DNA from 4 places in the Blautia sp. HCP3S3_G3 genome. Region 1 is predicted to be linked to each of the others. Evidence: riboswitches for the same ligand, from Rfam matches in the RefSeq annotation. Region 1 holds a riboswitch; each other region holds the start of a gene.
What was found. A riboswitch is a leader RNA that binds a small molecule or an ion and turns the genes downstream of it on or off. The one in region 1 is predicted to bind cobalamin.
Positions count from the first base shown of each region.

Region 2: linked by a shared signal. The riboswitch ahead of ACTNEW_RS12595 (cysteine-rich small domain-containing protein) and the one ahead of ACTNEW_RS14240 (energy-coupling factor ABC transporter permease) in region 1 are both predicted to bind cobalamin.
Region 3: linked by a shared signal. The riboswitch ahead of ACTNEW_RS00780 (ABC transporter substrate-binding protein) and the one ahead of ACTNEW_RS14240 (energy-coupling factor ABC transporter permease) in region 1 are both predicted to bind cobalamin.
Region 4: linked by a shared signal. The riboswitch ahead of ACTNEW_RS00710 (4Fe-4S dicluster domain-containing protein) and the one ahead of ACTNEW_RS14240 (energy-coupling factor ABC transporter permease) in region 1 are both predicted to bind cobalamin.

Region 1 covers NZ_JBQHXR010000026.1:16,174-20,836, forward strand. The annotation lists gene ACTNEW_RS14230 (LysR family transcriptional regulator) at 1-769, opposite strand, end outside; gene ACTNEW_RS14235 (DnaJ domain-containing protein) at 845-1,780, opposite strand; cobalamin riboswitch at 1,994-2,163, shown strand; gene ACTNEW_RS14240 (energy-coupling factor ABC transporter permease) at 2,317-3,063, shown strand; gene ACTNEW_RS14245 (energy-coupling factor ABC transporter substrate-binding protein) at 3,065-3,385, shown strand; gene cbiQ (cobalt ECF transporter T component CbiQ) at 3,382-4,158, shown strand; partial or broken gene ACTNEW_RS14255 (energy-coupling factor ABC transporter ATP-binding protein) at 4,155-4,663, shown strand, end outside.
Region 2 covers NZ_JBQHXR010000017.1:37,331-41,993, forward strand. The annotation lists gene ACTNEW_RS12590 (MATE family efflux transporter) at 1-781, shown strand, start outside; cobalamin riboswitch at 853-1,046, shown strand; gene ACTNEW_RS12595 (cysteine-rich small domain-containing protein) at 1,450-1,746, shown strand; gene ACTNEW_RS12600 (LysR family transcriptional regulator) at 1,748-2,659, opposite strand; gene ACTNEW_RS12605 (MATE family efflux transporter) at 2,783-4,156, shown strand; gene ACTNEW_RS12610 (ABC transporter ATP-binding protein) at 4,378-4,663, opposite strand, start outside.
Region 3 covers NZ_JBQHXR010000001.1:153,477-158,139, forward strand. The annotation lists gene ACTNEW_RS00765 (ABC transporter permease) at 1-66, shown strand, start outside; gene ACTNEW_RS00770 (oligopeptide/dipeptide ABC transporter ATP-binding protein) at 76-1,002, shown strand; gene ACTNEW_RS00775 (ABC transporter ATP-binding protein) at 992-1,594, shown strand; cobalamin riboswitch at 1,744-1,988, shown strand; gene ACTNEW_RS00780 (ABC transporter substrate-binding protein) at 2,138-3,079, shown strand; gene ACTNEW_RS00785 (FecCD family ABC transporter permease) at 3,087-4,133, shown strand; gene ACTNEW_RS00790 (ABC transporter ATP-binding protein) at 4,147-4,663, shown strand, end outside.
Region 4 covers NZ_JBQHXR010000001.1:138,352-143,014, forward strand. The annotation lists gene sigK (RNA polymerase sporulation sigma factor SigK) at 1-124, opposite strand, end outside; gene ACTNEW_RS00705 (ATP-binding protein) at 252-1,547, opposite strand; cobalamin riboswitch at 1,865-2,059, shown strand; gene ACTNEW_RS00710 (4Fe-4S dicluster domain-containing protein) at 2,349-3,878, shown strand; gene ACTNEW_RS00715 (hypothetical protein) at 4,096-4,663, shown strand, end outside.

The DNA.
Region 1 (4,663 bases):
GTTTCCCGGAAAGATATCCTCCGCTGATGTTTACCAGATCACTTACTTGAAGAATTCTTTCCATAATATAATCACTGTTGGTCGTGATCACCGTTTCCGCATCTGCAGCAGATTTTTTGTCCTGATCCAGAATATCCCAGTAATTATCCGGAGAAAATTCGTCAGGGAAGCGCTGGATCAGTTTCATTCCGTCAAAAACTTCCCGGCCTCCTTCTTCTCTGCGGCAGGAATGTCCGGCTCCCGGATACAGCATAATATCTGTTGTTTTCAGAATTTCGAATTCCAGATAATTTCTGCCAAGAAAATACTGAAAAGCTGCAAGCTGGTTTTTCATTATATAGACAAACCCCATAGCATCCATCCGCTCCCTGACACGATCCACGATTTCCCGGCAGCTTGCAGAATAAATCTGATAATGGATGTCTTCTTTCTGATGCATCTGATAAAATTTCACAAACATATCCGCAAACCAGGAACTGGGATTACAGGAAACAGAAAGCACTTCGGTTTCTTTTTGTTCCTGAAAGGATTCGATCTTCTCCAGATTTTCAAGCACTGTCTTCGCATACTGATAGACATGTTCGCCTTCTCTGGTCAGACGGATTCCTCTGGTATACCGCTCAAACAAGCGGATTCCCAGAGAATCCTCCATGGATTTGATTACTTTACTCACACTGGACTGTGTCGTATACAATGCTTCCGCAGCTTTGCTGAAGGATTCCGTCCTGGCACATTCCTCAAAATATTTCAGTTGTTTTATATCAATCATTTGTTCTACTGCCTCATGTATCTGCTTTTTTCATCACCATTCGCTGCGCTGTATCTTTGTTAACCACCGCTTTGCTTACCGTATCCCGTCTTCCGCCTCCATTGCATCACGCAGTTTCAGCATGGCAGAAAGCTGAGGTATCGTCAATTCTACAGGGATCCGAATATGAAGCGACACATACAGATCTCCCCGTCCGCCCATCTTCTTCGGCCGGATCAGTCCCTGATTCACCAGTCTGAGTTTCTTTTCCGGTGTGGTTCCTGCAGGAATCTCAAAAAGAACTTCTCCATCGAGAACAGGAATTTTGACAGTTCCGCCAAGTACCAGTGTATGATAATCCACTGTGCAGTCCATATACAGGTGATACCCCTGCCGGATAATTCCCGGCTTGTCACGCAGCAGCACAACGATTACAAACAGTTTATTGGGATTTCTTATTTTCTGTTCCTCAAGGAATTCACTGCCGCTGCACAGAATATCCTCCAGAATGAAAAACTGATGATCATAGGAGCCTTCCGGAATCTTTACCTGAAGTTTCCAGTTTTTTTCTGTATATTTCAGCCTGGATGTCTGATCCTGATTCGGAATCTGTTCTGTGTAGTAGGCATCTTTGACCACCGTCTGCAAAGTTTCCTCCAGTTCCAGCCATACGGCAATTCTTACAGACTGAGGAGGCGGTCCTTCTTCCTCGGAAGGTTTGCGGCCCTGCGCACATGCCCCGCAGTGTCCCTCTTTCGCCTGACTTCCCTCTTCGTCTTCATGTACGGACGAATGCTGCGCATAATAACTCTTCCGATAAGTTTCATGTCCGTAATAATGATACATTTTTCTTTTTTCCGGATCTGACAATACTGCATAAGCTTCCTGTATTTCCTGAAAACGCTCCTTATCTTCCTCTGCTCCAGAAGAAGAATCCGGATGATATTTCTTTGCAAGTTTTCGGTAGGCAGCTTTGATCTCAGCCTGCGAAGCATCTCTTCCCACGCCCAGTATATCATAATAACTCTTCATGCAATTCCTCCTTTTCCCTGATGAATTACACCAATGCACATCAGATGCAGCCGTTCCAGTCTGTTGTTTCCCCTGCGGGTATTTGCTTTACCTATACAATACCACAAAATCCATAGTTTTTTAATAGGATTTTTACTTTTTACAGCAGAGAATTTGTTGATTTCATTTATGGAAGAGAATTGACAAAACATCAAAATATGTTACTATTAATGAAGAAAAATAAACGTACAGGGAACTGCAAAAGGGAAGTAAGTGAAATGCTTACACGGTCACGCCGCTGTATGGGAAGAGCCGCAGTCTGCAATGCCACTGGAATCATCCGGGAAGGCTGACTGCAGCATGGATGCCCGAGTCAGAAAACCTGCCCTGTATACAGAATTTACACAGGTTACGAACGATGGCCTTGTGTGAGAACAGATTGGCTTATGATATCTTTCTTCTGAATCATATTCACAAATTCCGTATCTGTTCTTTTAGCAGCCTGTCGGGATCCAGAACCCTGCAGGCATTTTTTTTGCCATCAGAAGGGAGTTTCTATGAATAAACGTCAAAAACAACTGCTGATTGTTCTGTGCATCCTGTCCCTCTCTTTCGGAATCGTCCGGACAGCTAACGCCATGCACATTATGGAAGGTTATCTTCCGGCAGGATACTGCATCGCATGGGGCACATTATGCATCCCGTTTCTTTTTGCAGGATTTCTTTCCATCAAAAAAACATTGGATGAACACCGGAATCTGATCACTCTGCTTGCTATGTCCGGTGCCTTCATCTTTGTGATTTCCTCACTGAAGATTCCTTCTGTGACAGGAAGCTGCTCACATATGACAGGAACCGGGCTTGGTGCGATTCTTTTCGGACCTTCCGCTGTTTCCATCCTTGGGCTGATCGTATTGCTGTTCCAGGCAATCCTTTTGGCTCACGGCGGACTGACCACCATCGGTGCCAACACGTTTTCCATGGCTATTGCAGGTCCTTTTGTCTCCTACGGCATTTATCTTCTCTGCAAAAAAGCGCGGCTCAACCGGAAAGTAACGGTCTTTCTTGCTGCAGCCATCGGGGATCTTTTCACCTATTGCATCACCGCTTTCCAGCTGGCTCTTGCACACAACACAGATACTACCTTTGGTGCTGCCCTGGGCAAATTTATGCTTGTTTTTGCACCTACCCAGATTCCTCTTGCAGTGATCGAAGGAATCATTACCATGGTAATTGTTATGGGACTGGAATCCTATGCCAGACCGGAGCTTCGGGCTGTCGGATATTTTAAGGAGAATCAATAATATGAAAAGAACTGTTTTCATTGCTGTCATTGCTGTTTTTCTGATTGCACTTGTTCCTTTATTTGTATTAAAAGATGCCGATTTCGGCGGTTCGGACGATGCCGGCAGCACGGTTGTAGAAGAAGTCGATTCTTCCTATGAACCATGGGCTGCCCCTGTTCTGGAAAAGCTTCTGGGAAGAGAACTTCCGGGGGAAGTGGAAAGTCTCTTCTTCTGCATCCAGACGGGAATCGGTGTTGGAATCATTGCCTTTTTCATGGGGCGCTTTGTAGAACGGAAGAAATGGATGAAAAATGATAATCCGAATGGGAGCGAATCATGATCACAATCGATAAACTCTGCTACCGTTCCGGTCTCCGGTATGAAAATGCCGGAGAAAAATTTGCTTTCTCCATAGCCACACTCTGTATCTGTGTTGCCAGCCGTTCTATTGCAGTAGCCTGTATCGTACTGCCGGTTATGGGAATTCTTACCGTCTGGAAGGGAAGCGTTCCCTTTTCCAGATACCTTCACTATATGACCGTACCTCTGGCATTTATGCTGCTCAGTACAGCCGCTGTCATGTTCCATATCCGGCAAAGCCCCATGGATCTGTTTGCAGTTCCTCTTGGCAGCTGGTATTTCACCACAAATATGCATTCCCTGCTTTATGGCATTCAGCTGATTCTTACAGCTCTGGCTTCCGTTTCCTGTCTGTACTTTCTTTCTTTTACCACACCAATGCCTGACATTCTGGAAGTCTTAAGGAAACTCCACTGTCCGAAACTTCTGATTGAACTGATGCTTCTGATCTACCGTTTCATCTTTGTTCTGCTTGACACAGCTTCTGCACTCACTACTTCACAGAACTGCCGTCTCGGAAACAGGGACTACAAAACATCCATCCGGTCTTTCGGAATGCTGGGTTCTGCACTGATGATCCGGGCAGTACAGCGCTCCAATAAATTGTATGATGCCATGGAAGCCAGATGTTATGACGGAACGATCCGTGTTCTGTCAGAAAGCCGTCCGCCCAGAAAAAAAATCGTTGCGGCAATTATCTTATTTGACACGGCTTTGTTTTTATTTGCCCTATGGAGGAAATTTTTTATATGAACACACACGACGACGTTATCCTGAAAGCAGAAAATCTGTATTTTTCCTATGATGACGATGCATCCCATTCTCTCAACGGACTTTCCCTGGAGATCCGCCGCAAAAAGAAAATTGCTTTTATGGGTGCCAACGGAAGCGGAAAATCCACTTTTTTCCTCTGCTGCACCGGTATCTGCCGCCCGCAGTCAGGAAAACTTTATTACAAAGGAAAAGAATACTCCTATTCCAAAAAAGATCTTCTGGAATTGCGAAGTAAAATCGGAATCGTTTTTCAGGATCCTGACAATCAGCTTTTTTCTGCCAGTGTTTATCAGGAGATTTCTTTCGGTATCCTGAACCTCGGCGTGCCACAGGAACAGGCCCGACAGGAAGTGGAAGAAGTCATCGATACGCTGGAGATCACACCCTTCCGGCACAAGCCTACTCATGCCTTAAGCGGCGGTCAGAAAAAACAGGTTTCCATTGCGGATATCCTGGTGATGCATCCGGATATCATTATTCTGGA
Region 2 (4,663 bases), on a different contig from region 1:
ATGGGCAACCGTCATCGGCCAGATTTTTTCTGCAATTCTGGTACTCGTATACCTGCCAAAGTACATGCACTCTTCACTAAAGATCAAAGATTTCATCCCTGATCCGAGATGTCTGAAAGCCGTTATATCCCTTGGTTCTGCCGCATGCCTGAACCAGCTTGCCATTACGGTCGTGCAGATTCTTATGAATAATACACTGCGTCACTACGGTTCTCTTTCCGAGTACGGCAGCGATATTCCGTTGGCAGTGGTAGGAATCGTTATGAAAGTCAACATGCTGTTTCTTTCCATCGTCATCGGACTTTCTCAGGGAGCGCAGCCGATCATCAGCTTCAATTACGGTGCCGTTAAATATTCCCGCGTAAAAGAGACTTACTTAAAAGCCGCCGGTGCTGCTACTGTCGTAGCCATTCTCGGGGTTATCTGTTTCCAGCTGTTCCCACGTCAGATTATCAGTCTGTTCGGAAACGGAGATGAATTATATTACCAGTTTGCCGTAAAATTTTTCCGGATTTTTCTGTTCTGCACCTTCTTTAACGGACTGCAGCCGGTAACTTCCAATTTCTTCACTTCCATCGGAAAAGCCACGAAGGGAATTTTTCTTTCCATGACGAGACAGATTATTTTTCTGGTACCTCTGATGATCATTTTCCCGATTTTCATGGGAATCGACGGTATCATGTTTGCAGGTCCTATTTCCGATGCTGCTGCAGGAATTCTCGCAATCGTCCTTGTGATAAAAGAATTTCATAAGATGTCTATGCTGCCGGAAAGAAAATAATCCGGCAGCAAAAATCAGCTAAACACAGTTGACACCTGATGCAATTAGTGTTATTATAATACCAGTATAATTCCATATAGAACATATGAAGTGCTGGCCACTATCCGCGTGGTGGACAGAAAAGGGAATCAGGTGAAAGTCCTGAACGATCCGGTCACTGTAACAGAGGAGTAAGTTCTCGATATCCCATTGTACAATTGTATGAGAAGGGGAGAATGAGCGATGATTCTGAAGTCAGGAAACCTGCTTTATATGGCGAGGTTAAACTTCCGTGTAAAGTGTAACAACCAACCTGTGATATCCGCAATCACATGGCGTTGTCTGCTTTTTAGGAAGCAGGCATTTTTTTATGGAATTCGCCTGTTCGTATGAATTATACGCTGCTTATCAGCAGCTGCCTGAGAAGGCATGATTAAATGGCAGGCGATACTGCTTCGGATGCGTTCATTCCCTCCGCATATTTGAATGATGCATTGTCTACCCCGAAGCAGATCGTCCCTCCTACTACACTTTCGACGTTATTTGACGTCGATTTTTTTATATTACAGGAAAGTGCTCCGCATTTTCCTGCAATCCTGTCATCTTATTTTTTATAAAGGAATCTGTTCACTTTTATTGAACACAATTTCTGCATCCTCAAAATTCCATTTCATCAAAAGGAGCTTATCATGAAAAAGAAATACTGGGAAGACAAAGAATATTCTTATTTCAGCCACAAAAAATGTGAATACTTTCCCTGCCACGCAGGTGCTGATCCGGATAATTTTAACTGTCTGTTCTGTTACTGTCCGCTTTATGCTCTGGGCACCAAATGCGGCGGGAATTTCCGCATCACGGAAAAAGGAATCAAAGACTGTACCAACTGCCAGCTGCCTCACAAAAAAGAAAACTACGGCTACGTCACAGGCAAATACCAGGAACTTGCCGATCTTATGAAGAAAACCGGCGTCTTATCTGAAGAATAATTCAGGAACCCTGTTTCTCCGGGTGAGCCGACTCACGAATCATTTTTTCCAATTCCCTGGCAGCGATTCCAATCGGGCGCCCCGGATCCCACACCATACAGATATGCCGTGCAGGTATCTTTTCCTTCAGGTGAATCTCAAACACTTCCCCTTTATGGATTGCATCTTCTGCCAGCGCTCCTGGCAAAAATCCCAGTCCAAGATCATTTTTTACCAGCGGCAGAATCTGGTCTGTCGCAGCCACCTCAATATCGGGTTCCAGTACAAGCCCGTAATCTGCAAACAAATGACTGTAAAATTCAAACGTTTTTGTATCTCTTCCCAGGCATATCAAAGGATACTCCGTTATTTCCTCAATACCAAGCGTCCTGTCCCGCAATCCGGCAAACTGCTCTCCTGCCACAACAATATCCTGAACCTCCGCAAGCGGCAGTTTGTGCACTGCTTTATCCATTTCTTCCGGCATAGTTACTACTGCAAATTCCATTTGTCCGCTTTTCACGGCATTGATTGCCTGAGGTGCCGAACAGTTCGTAATGCGGATATGTACACCGGGATAAGCCAGGTGAAATTTTCGAAGAACAGGAAGAAGAAGACAATGCATGGCAATTTCACTGACACCCAGAGAAACATGTCCTTTCTGCAATGCTTTATCACTGGCAAGCTCTGCTTCTGCAGCCTGAAACTGTTCCTGCGCGATCTGCACATGGGCAAACAGCTTTTCCCCTTCCGGAGTCAGCGTCACTCCTCTGTGGGATCTCAGAAAAAGCGTACAGCCCAGTTCCTGCTCCAGATTATTCATCGCCCTTGTGATATTAGGCTGACTATTCATCAGAATATGTGCAGCCCGCGTAAAGCTGCGATATTTTGCAACAAAATAGAAGATCCGGTAATAATCATAAGTCACCGCCATATCTCATGTCCTCCAGTCATATTATTTTGATATAGCTGATATATGAAATATACTTTTTACATATTACTTTATAATCAGTATAATACCACAGGATAGAAAAAACAAAAAGGAGATTTACCAACCATGAACCAGGATCTTACGGTCGGAAGACCGGAAAATGTACTTTGGAAATTTTGTCTGCCCCTCTTTGGCAGCATTATCTTTCAGCAGCTCTATAACATTGCCGACAGTCTTGTCGCAGGCAAATTCATTGGAGAAAACGCCCTCGCCGCTGTAGGAAACAGCTATGAGATCACTCTGATCTTTATTGCATTCGCCTTTGGATGCAACATCGGATGCTCTGTGATCGTATCTCAGTTTTTCGGAGCCAGAGACTTCAATGGAATGAAAACCGCAGTCTATACTTCCATGATCTCCAGTGCTGTTCTCTGCTTTTTGCTGATGGTTTTCGGTATTCTCGGATGCCGGCAGCTTCTGAATCTGATCAATACTCCGGCAGAAATTCTCAGCGATTCACAGCTTTATCTGGATATATATATGTGGGGACTTCCTTTCATGTTCTTCTATAATATTGCCACAGGTATCTTCTCTGCGCTGGGAGATTCACGCACACCTTTTCTTTTCCTCGCGGCTTCCTCCTCAGTCAACATTGCAGTGGATATCTTTTTTGTCACCACCCTTCATATGGGCGTGGCAGGTGTTGCATGGGCAACTTTCCTGTGCCAGGGAATCAGCTGTATCCTTGCCGTTGCAGTAGTGCAGCGCCGCCTGAAATCCATTAAAGCCACCGGACATGTACCTCTCTTTTCTCTGCCGATTCTCAAAAAGGTAGCATCCATTGCCATACCGAGTATTCTGCAGCAAAGCTTTATTTCCGCAGGAAATATTATTATTCAGAGCGTCATCAATGGATTCGGTGCCAGTGTCATTGCAGGGTACGCTGCCGCGGTAAAGCTCAATAATCTTGTGATTACTTCCTTCACTACCCTCGGTAATGGTATCTCCAACTATACTGCCCAGAACATCGGAGCCGATAAACCGGGACGAGTCAAAGAAGGCTTTCGTGCAGGAATCAAGCTTGTATGGCTTCTGAGCCTGCCTCTCTGCCTGCTTTATTTCCTTGGCGGACGGTGGCTTCTTTACCTGTTTATGGATTCACCCACAGGTACCGCTGTACAGACGGGAATCACATTCCTTCGGATTCTTGCACCATTCTATTTCGTTGTTTCAGCCAAGTTGGTAGCAGACGGTACTCTGCGTGGTGCAGGCATCATGAACCGGTTTATGGTATCCACATTCACCGATCTGATCCTGCGTGTCGTGCTTGCCATTTTCCTTTCAAAAACAGCACTTAAGGCCACAGGAATCTGGTGTGCATGGCCGATCGGATGGAGCATTGCCACTGCACTTTCTGTATTCTTCTACCATAATGGTCCATGGAAAAATGCAGAAATTTGCAGGGTTCAGAATTCTTCAGCATCCCCTGCAGAAGAATAAAACAGCAGACGTATAATGTAAAACCTGCTTGGAAATCACTTTAGAACCTGTTTGAAAATTGCTTTAATACAATGAGGATGGAGGCAAAAGGTATTTTGCCCCATCGAATACACGGATTTCTTTACACTTTGTGCTCCCGAAATCCTAAAAAGCACAGAATTATGATACTTAGCGCATCTGGCATCGATACGAATGATCATAATTCTGTGCTTCTTTTTCATTTACATAACTTCAAGTTTTCCCATCCGTTCTGCTTCCCTGAGCAGGTGCTCCAATCTCCGGTTACAGCTGCCGATGGGAACTCCGGTATTGATGACTCTGCTGCATGATTTCATTACATCCAGCGCCTTCTGATAAGTACTTTCACTGATTTCGATAAACGGTTTTTCTGTAATCACCTCTTCCGCCAGTTCTCTTGCCACACGATAATCCACATCGTTCTTATACAAAATACCAGCTGCAAACGGTACGTTTTCTTTCTGCAGTTTTCGGAATACCGGTATGCCG
Region 3 (4,663 bases), on a different contig from region 1:
ATGTTGTTTGACAAACTCGGCGATAATGTGAAATTGCTGATAGATCCTGCCAGTGCGCAGGAATAGGAGAGAGAGATGGAACAGAAAAAAAATATATTAAATGTAAAAAATCTTTCCGTATCTTTCAAAATGTACGATAAAGGTCTGGAACAGAAAGATTTAAAGGTAATCAGTAATTTAAATATCAGTGTACAGGAAGGTGAGATACTTGCAATTGCAGGATCATCAGGTTCCGGCAAGAGCCTGCTTGCAAGTGCCATTCTTGGTATTTTACCGAACAATGCATCTGTTGACGGAATAATGACATATTGCGGAATGGAATTAACGGAAGAACTGCAGAAGAAACTTCGCGGAAAGGAAATTGCACTGGTTCCGCAGTCTGTGGCTTATCTGGATCCTTTGATGCATGTCGGAAGTCAGGTGGTTGGTGTAAGAGGAACTCTGGAAAAAATGAGGACAGCTTTTAAACGATATGAGCTGTCAAAAGAGGTGGAGACGATGTATCCGTTTCAGCTTTCCGGAGGAATGGCCCGGAGAATTTTGCTTTCAACGGCAGTGATCGGAGACGCAAGACTGATTGTAGCGGACGAGCCGACACCGGGATTAAGTAAAGAAATGGCAAAGGATGCCATGGGACATTTGCGTTCTCTTGCTGATGAAGGACGTGGTATCATTCTGATTACGCATGATATTGACCTTGCCTTTGAATATGCAGACAGAGTAGCGGTATTTTACGCGGGAACAACTGTTGAGACAGCACCGGTTGAAGATTTTCGCAATGGACCGGAGTCTTTGAGACATCCGTATTCAAAAGCTCTTTGGGAAGCGCTTCCTCAAAATGGTTTTAAACCGATTCCGGGGACACAGCCTTATGCGGGGTCTCTGCCGGAGGGCTGTTTATTCTGGCCGCGCTGCCCTGTGCGGACAGAGGCATGTATGAAAGGTGAAATACCGTCACGCAGCTTGCGGGGAGGGGAGGTATGTTGTATTCATGCTACTTGAAGCGAAAAATATCACATTTTCTTATACGAAAAAGAAGAAGATTCTGGATAATATTTCTCTCGGAATTGAAAAGGGGGAGAGAGTAGCCCTTGTTGGTCCTTCCGGATGCGGAAAAAGTACACTTTCGCAAATTCTGGCAGGTTATATGAAACCGGATAAAGGCGAAGTCTATTTTGACGGCAAATTGCTTCCTGAAAAAGGGTGCTGTCCGGTTCAGCTGATATATCAGCATCCGGAAAAAGCGATTAATCCAAGATGGAAGCTTGGACGAACGCTTACAGAAGCGTGGGAACCGGATCAGGAATTGCTGGATGATATGGGGATTGAGAAGGAGTGGCTTACCCGCTACCCGATTGAATTATCCGGAGGGGAAATGCAGCGGTTCTGTATCGCCAGAGCCATGGGACCTGATACAAAATTTGTAATTGCGGATGAAATGACAACGATGCTGGATGTGATTACTCAGGCACAAATCTGGGAGTTGCTGCTTCATATCGTTGACAAAAGAAATCTGGGCATGCTTGTGGTCACGCATAATCCTTTGCTTGCTGAGCGAATTTGTACCAGAGTGATAGAATTTGATAAGATGTGAAGAGATAAAGAGATGTAATATAACAGCTGCTTCATCAGCAAAACGTCTGACAGCTCTGAGTTTTTGCAAAAGAAAACATAATTTAAGAAAAGAAAGACATATTTCAAAAAATATATTGACATTATATTCACAAAGAATTAATATAAAAAAAATAATATGCCAGACCAAGTGCAGCCATATTGTGGTTGAAAAAGGGAATCAGGTGCGAGTCCTGAGCGATCCGGTCACTGTATTTAGGGAGCGATTTGTTAAAAGGCCATTGTACTGTCATATTCAAATGAGGAGAATTTTATAGATAAAGAAAGAGACTCTCTTTTGAATAATTAAAGTATGAGAAGGCGACGGATAGTGTTGATCTATAAGTCAGGAAACCTGCTTGTTCTGTGAATCTTATACTTCCGATGAAAGTGAGAGATGAAACATGAAAGGTGTGGAGTCTGCTGTTTTCAGCAGACTTTTCTTATTATTGCATGTAATAGCAATAATAATCCGCATACACTGGTGGTATGTACTTTGCTGGCGCAATATGAAAGGAGAACTATCATGAAAAAACAATGGAAAAAGGCGTTAGCATTAGGACTTGTTATGACATGTGTCAGCCCGGTTACAGCCAGCGCAGAAGTAACAATTAACACAGAGCTCAATGGAAAGGATTATGACATTACTTATTCTGAAGTACCGCAGAGAGTTGTCACACTTGCAAATTTTACAACAGAGATGCTTCTGGAACTTGGGCTTTCTGATAAAATTGTCGGTTATGGTTACATGGATAATGAAGTTCCTGAGCAGTATGCGGACGAGTTTTCGAAGCTTACCTGCCTTTCAGAAGCAAGTAATCCTTCTCAGGAAGATCTTCTTGCAGCAGAACCGGATTTTCTGACCGGATGGTATTCTACATTTTCTGACACCAATTTCCCGTATGATTTCTGTGAAGAGAATGGAATTGTACCATACATTCCAAGAGTAGAGTATGCGCCCGCAACGATCGAGTCCGTTTATGAAGATTTTAATAACTTTGGTGAAATTTTCCAAGTACAGGAGAAAGCAGACGAAATCGTTTCAGATATGAAGAATCGTATCGATGCGGTACAGACTGCAGTAGCAGAAAAAGAACCAGTATCCGTATTTCTTTATGATTCCGGTGAAGATGCGCCTTTTACCGCCAGTGCGGGACTTCCTACAGATATGATAGAACTTGCCGGTGGAGAAAATATATTTGCTGATACAGAAAGCAACTGGACTTCTGTTGACTGGGAAGATGTGATTGCAGCAGAACCGGAGTGCATTATTGTGATGGACTATATTGCATCTGATCCTGTAGATCAGAAGATTGATTTTCTTAAAAACAGTGATATTTTAGCTGATATTCCGGCTATTCAGAATGATAATATTATCGTAATTGATTTAACTGATGTAACAGGATGTTACAGAAGCGTAGATGCAATTGAGACAATGGCAAAAGCTTTCCATCCGGATTGCTTCTGAGTGAACTATGTTAAGAAATTCAAAAAAAGGAGTGATGGCCGGTGTTTATATAACACTGGTCGTTCTTCTTATCACAACACTGGTTCTTGCCGTAAACTTTGGCTCTGTGGATATCAATTATAAAGATGTATTTCAGATTATTTACGGAAAAGTATTCAATAAAGATCTGAGCAGTTACAAAAACAGTCAGATTAATATTATATGGGCTTTGAGGCTGCCAAAGGTGATTGTGGCTGCATGTACAGGGAGCGGACTTGTATTGACGGGTATCCTGATGCAGGCGATTACTAAAAATCCTCTGGCAGATCCCTATGTCCTTGGTATTTCCTCCGGGGCTTCTGCCGGAGCTGTTATTTCTCTTCTGATGGGACCGCTTCCTCTGATAGGAAAAGTGCCTCTTGCAGAAAGCTCATTTGCAGGTGCTTTGCTGACGGCAGTAATCGTTTTTGTTTTTGGGTCCAGAAACGGAAAAATAAATACGACCAAGATGATTCTTGTAGGTATGGCGCTGTCTTCCTTTTTTTCTGCGCTAACCAATATTATTATTTTTCTGACTCCTGATTCCAGAAGAGTACAAAGTGCGACGTTCTGGCTGACTGGATCTTTTGCAGGTACGGATTGGTCTGATGTTCCCGTGGCTGTTGGCGTTCTGACTGTAGGAATGATATTGATTCTGCCTTTGACACGGGAACTGGATGCTTTGCTGATCGGAGAAGATATTGCAAGAAATACGGGAGTGAATACTGTACGGATAAAATGGATTCTTATTCTGGTCAGTACACTGCTGACTTCTGTCCTTGTATCAATGAGCGGCGCAATTGGATTTGTGGGATTCGTAATCCCCCATATTACCAGAAACATTGTGGGTGCTGCTCATAAAAGACTGATCTGGTTTTCTGTTTTATTAGGAGCAATTTTCATGGTGTGGGCAGATCTTTTTGCACGTATTATGTTTTCTCCGCAGGAGCTTCCTGTTGGAGTTGTTACGGCACTTTGTGGTACTCCTGTATTTTTATGGATGCTGCGTAAAAGCAGATATTCATTCAGTAAATAGTAGGAGGAGTATGATGAAGAATAAAGACGTAATTCAAGTTAAAAAGCTTGATTTTAATATTGACACTCTGAATATCCTTTCGCAGGTTTCGCTTTCTGTTTCCAAAAATGAGTTTGTTGGATTAGTCGGTCCGAATGGAAGCGGAAAATCCACTCTTTTAAAAAACATATACCGTCACTATACCCCTTCTTCTGGAATGATTTATCTGAACGGAAAAGATGTTTTCAAAATGAAATCGAAAGAAGTAGCTCAGCAAATGGCAATTGTAGCACAGGAGAACCAGCCGGATTTTGATTTCTCTGTCCGGGAAATGGTCATAATGGGGCGATATTCGAGGAAGAAGATGTTTGAACAGGATGACCAGACAGATTTTGAGGTTGTAAGCCAGGCACTTTCGATGGTCGGTATGCAGGGAACGGAGGAAAGAAGTTTTCTCAGCCTTTCCGGAGGGGAAAAACAAAGAATCTATCTTGCAATGGCATTTGCGCAGGAAAGTGAATTGATTATCCTTGACGAACCAACGAACCATC
Region 4 (4,663 bases), on a different contig from region 1:
CATGGGCTACAAGACGAAGATTATGTTCAATCAGGATTTGCCTTGCTTCTAAATCGCCCCCCTGGTAACGTTGAAGATAATACTTTTCTTCAGCAGATGTCAAAGGTTTCAAAAAAGCCTTCAAATCTTCACCTCAAAGGGGATTTCTATTTATTCTATGCCCGGGACAGGGCGTTCGTGCTTTTCCCATGGGAGATGAAGTGATGAAATATCAGAAACTGTCAGGACATTACTGCCGCTATAGATAAAATTTATTTTCCCAGAATCTGCGTATCCAGAAGGAAATCATAAATGTTCACGGTCAGGATACCATAGTCATCATAATAAGGCTGCACAATATCTTTTGTAATAATGATCTTCCTGAAAGAATCATCAATTTTTCTGAATGGTCTGATTTCCTGAGTACGTTTCGCTTCATCAGGCAGCGAGTAAGCAGACTGAATGTAGTATCTGGAAGAACCAAGATTGCATACAAAATCCACTTCCAGTTGTTTACGAATTACCTTACCATCCGGATCTCTTTCCGCAATCGGTATTACCCCTACATCTACGCTGTAGCCACGCATACGAAGTTCATTATAAATCACATTTTCCATAGAATGAGTCTGCTCAAACTGGCGGAAGTTGATTCTGGCGTTGCGAAGTCCAAGGTCGGAAAAATAATATTTCTTTGGAGTTTCGATATATGCTTTTCCTTTAATGTCGTATCTTTGTGCTGATTCGATCAGGAAAGAATCCTCAAAATAATCCAGATATTTCTTAATGGTAGCGGAAGTGATTCTGGATTTCTTTACAGTCTTGAAAGTGTTCTTCAATTTTTCGGGATTGGTCAGCGAACCAATAGCCGAAGAAAGGATATTTAACAGATCTTCCAATTCACCAATATTCTTCACACGATTTCGCTTAGTAATATCTTGAATATAAATTTCGTTGAACAGATTCTGTAATGCGGCAGCTTTATCTCCGGTTCCATCACGCAGAACAACCAGAGGGATACCACCGTAAAGCATATACTCGGATAGCCCCATATATTTGTCTCCGCTGTAAACAGTCATAAACTCTGCAAAACTCAAAGGGTACATATGCACTTCGTCGCCACGACCGGCGAACTCAGTAGCAATATCTTTGGACAGGAGCTTGGCATTACTTCCTGTCACGAATACATCCATATTATCTTTACGCAGATAACCATTCAGAACAGCTTCAAAACAATCCAACATCTGAATTTCATCAAGCAGCAGATAATACATTCCATCGCCAACAACCTTGGAACGGATATACTTCATAAACTTTTTAGGGTCAACTCCACGCTTTTCCTTTTCAATCTGAATCAGGCTTTCTCCAATGAGATAAAGATTATCTGCTGAATCAAATGCAAAACGAATGATATGGTCAGCGTCCACTCCATTTTCCAGTAGGTGATGATAAAAAAGGTTATTCAGCAAATAGGACTTTCCGCATCTGCGAATACCGGTGATTACTTTAATCAGTCCATTATTTTTTCTTTTGATCAATTTATCCAAATAAAAATCTCTGCGAATCTCCATCTTAAAGCCTCCTTGCGAAAGATTTTTGCAACTTGTTACACTTTTCTTTTCTATTATATCCAGATAGGATTCAAAAATCAATGTGTCAGTCGCTCTTGAAATAGATTTTTGTTACTTGTTGCATTTTTATATTCTACAATCACATTATATGCTTAAGTAACAATTATTATCCCGCATTTTAATCGTGTTCTTCCCTTAGAAAAAGCAGCCATACACCTTAGTGCATGACTGCTGAAACATTGTGTTCAGGGAGCACTAAACATACAGCAACCGGGATTGACAGAAGAATAACAATTTGATATTCTAATGATGTGTAATTGAATATTGCAGTATCAGGTGCAGAGTCCTTTTCAGGGACTCTGAAGAGGGAATCAGGTGAGAATCCTGAGCGAACTGGTCACTGTATACAGGGAGCGAGCTTCGATAACCATTGCATGACCCATAAAGATGTGAGAAGGTGAAGTGAGCATTGATCTGTAAGTCAGGAAACCTGCCTGGTACATGAGATGTGCTCCAGATACAGCGCAAACATCCAGCCGGGTCATACGACAGAAACAGTAACAGAAGGGAAGAATGATCCGATAGAAGTGTCTGCAATGGGTAGCAGCCACTGTTTTTTTGTAAAAAACAACCCTGATTTATGTAAAAAATAATGGATGGGCTCTTAGCAAGAAAAATACACAATATAGACCTCCAAAGTTCTGCCGGTATTGAATCAGCTACTATTAGATACCGGCAGAAACCCCGACAGATATGGAAATGCTGTCGGGGATTTTTGCATAAAGAAAGGAGAAAACAATTATGAGAGGTGTTTATACTTCAGTCAATGACATCCGGAAGCGCGTTTATGCGGAAGTAGCAAGATTATCGTATGACTATCAGGATGGAGACTTGTCTCAAATGGAACAGATTCCATACAGGATCATTCCGGGAGAAGTCTCGACATATCGGGAAAGCGTATTTCTGGAGAGAGCAATTGTTAAGGAGAGAATGCGTCTTGCCATGGGGCTTCCGCTGCGTGCGGCTTCCGAACATGCTCCCGTATCAGAAGGAGCACTGGAATGTGTGAGACCGGAGAAATATTATCAGCCTCCGCTGATCAATATTATCAAGTTTGCCTGCCACAAATGTCCGGATAATGTAGTAAAAGTAACAGATGCCTGCCAGGGCTGTCTGGCACATCCGTGCAAAGAGGTCTGCCCCAAAAAAGCCGTTTCCTTTGAAAATGGAAAATCAGTGATTAATCAGGAAAAATGTATCAAGTGCGGAAAATGCGTCAGTGCATGTGCATATGGAGCTGTCGTAAAACTGGAGCGTCCCTGCGCAAGAGCCTGCGGGATGGATGCCATTGGTTCCGATGAGTTCGGAAGAGCGGACATTGATCAGGAAAAATGCGTGTCCTGCGGAATGTGCCTTGCAAACTGTCCGTTTGGCGCGATTGCAGATAAAGCACAGATTTTCCAGACTATTCAGGCAATCAAAAGTGATACGCCGGTGTATGCGGCAATTGCACCTGCTGTGACAGGACAGTTTGGTCCGAAGATGACACCGGATAAGATACGTTCTGCATTTCAGGCACTCGGTTTTACGGATGTTGTGGAAGTAGCAATCGGTGCAGATCTCTGTACCATGGAAGAAGCCAGGGATTTTGTGGAGGAAGTTCCGGAAAAACTGCCCTTTATGGCGACTTCCTGCTGTCCGGCATGGTCCATGATGGCAAAAAAACTGTTTCCTGAATACAGCGAATGCATTTCCATGGCACTGACACCCATGGTGCTGACAGGAAGACTGATCAAAAAGCAGCATCCTGGCTGTAAAGTGGCTTTTATCGGACCCTGTGCAGCCAAAAAACTGGAAGCGGGCAGAAGGACGATACGCAGTGATATTGACTTTGTGCTGACGTTTGAAGAAGTAATGGGAATGTTTGAAGCGAAGAAAATCAATTTTACGAAGCTTGAAGAACAGCACAGCATGCATGGAGCAAGTGCTGACGGCAGGGGCTTTGCAGTCAGCGGAGGTGTCGCAGAAGCTGTGGTAAACTGTATTAAAGAGCTCTATGCGGAAAAGGAAGTAAAAGTGGAAAATGCGGAAGGACTTGCAAACTGCAGGAAACTTCTGACTATGGCCAAAGCAGGAAAATATAACGGCTATCTTCTGGAAGGAATGGCATGCCCCGGCGGATGCGTGGCAGGAGCAGGAACAATACAGCCGATTGCAAAATCCACGGCAGCAGTGAAACTCCGGAAAAAAACATCAACCCATGCACATGCCACACAGAGTAATTATAAGGATTTACTGAAACAGCTGGAAGAAATAGATAAAAGCATATGAGCAAGTGTTCTGTCAGGCGTATATGGCAGGCTGTAAAAATGATAAAATAGTATACTTTCTTTGTAAGAATTCGGAAGAAAAAATGGAATATATTTTTTATAATATGAATGGAAATTAACACGCGGAAAATAAAATGCGCAAAAAAGCGTAAACAAAATACAAAACAAGTGGATTGCGGAGTCTGCCTGATTATCTTTCAAGAAAGGAATCAAATATCATGAAACAGAAAGCTATGGAAATGAAACTTGTTGTAAGACCGCTTGTGGGATGTCTGACCCACACACATTTCTGGGAAGGTCCGTGCAGGGCAGGCCGTTATGAAGACATGACAGTGGAAGCGGAAACAAAAGCAGCTGATCAGGCATTTAAAGCCTCTGTGGAAGGCTTGAATGATGTGATCAGCGAGGTAGAGTTTAAAGAACCGCTTGATGTACGGTATAATGAAAGTTTTACTGTGGATAAGGAATTGTTTGATAAAATCGGAGAGAATCTGGATGAAATTGACTGTTTCCTCTGTATGGGATGGAGAATCCCGAAACTGGAACGTTACAGAAAACCGGTGGTTATCTGGCAGAATGGAAACGAGGGTATTGATTTTGCAGCATATTGCCGTTCTATTGGAGTTGAAGCTTATGTATGTATGGATCTTCAGGACGTAAATGAGATCATGCATATTTTATGGGTTCGTAAAGCGGTGCAAAATACAAGAGCACTTGTTCTTACTGCAGGATCCCAGCCTACCTTCGGTATTCAGAGCCTGATCCGGGATCCTGAAATCCTGAGAC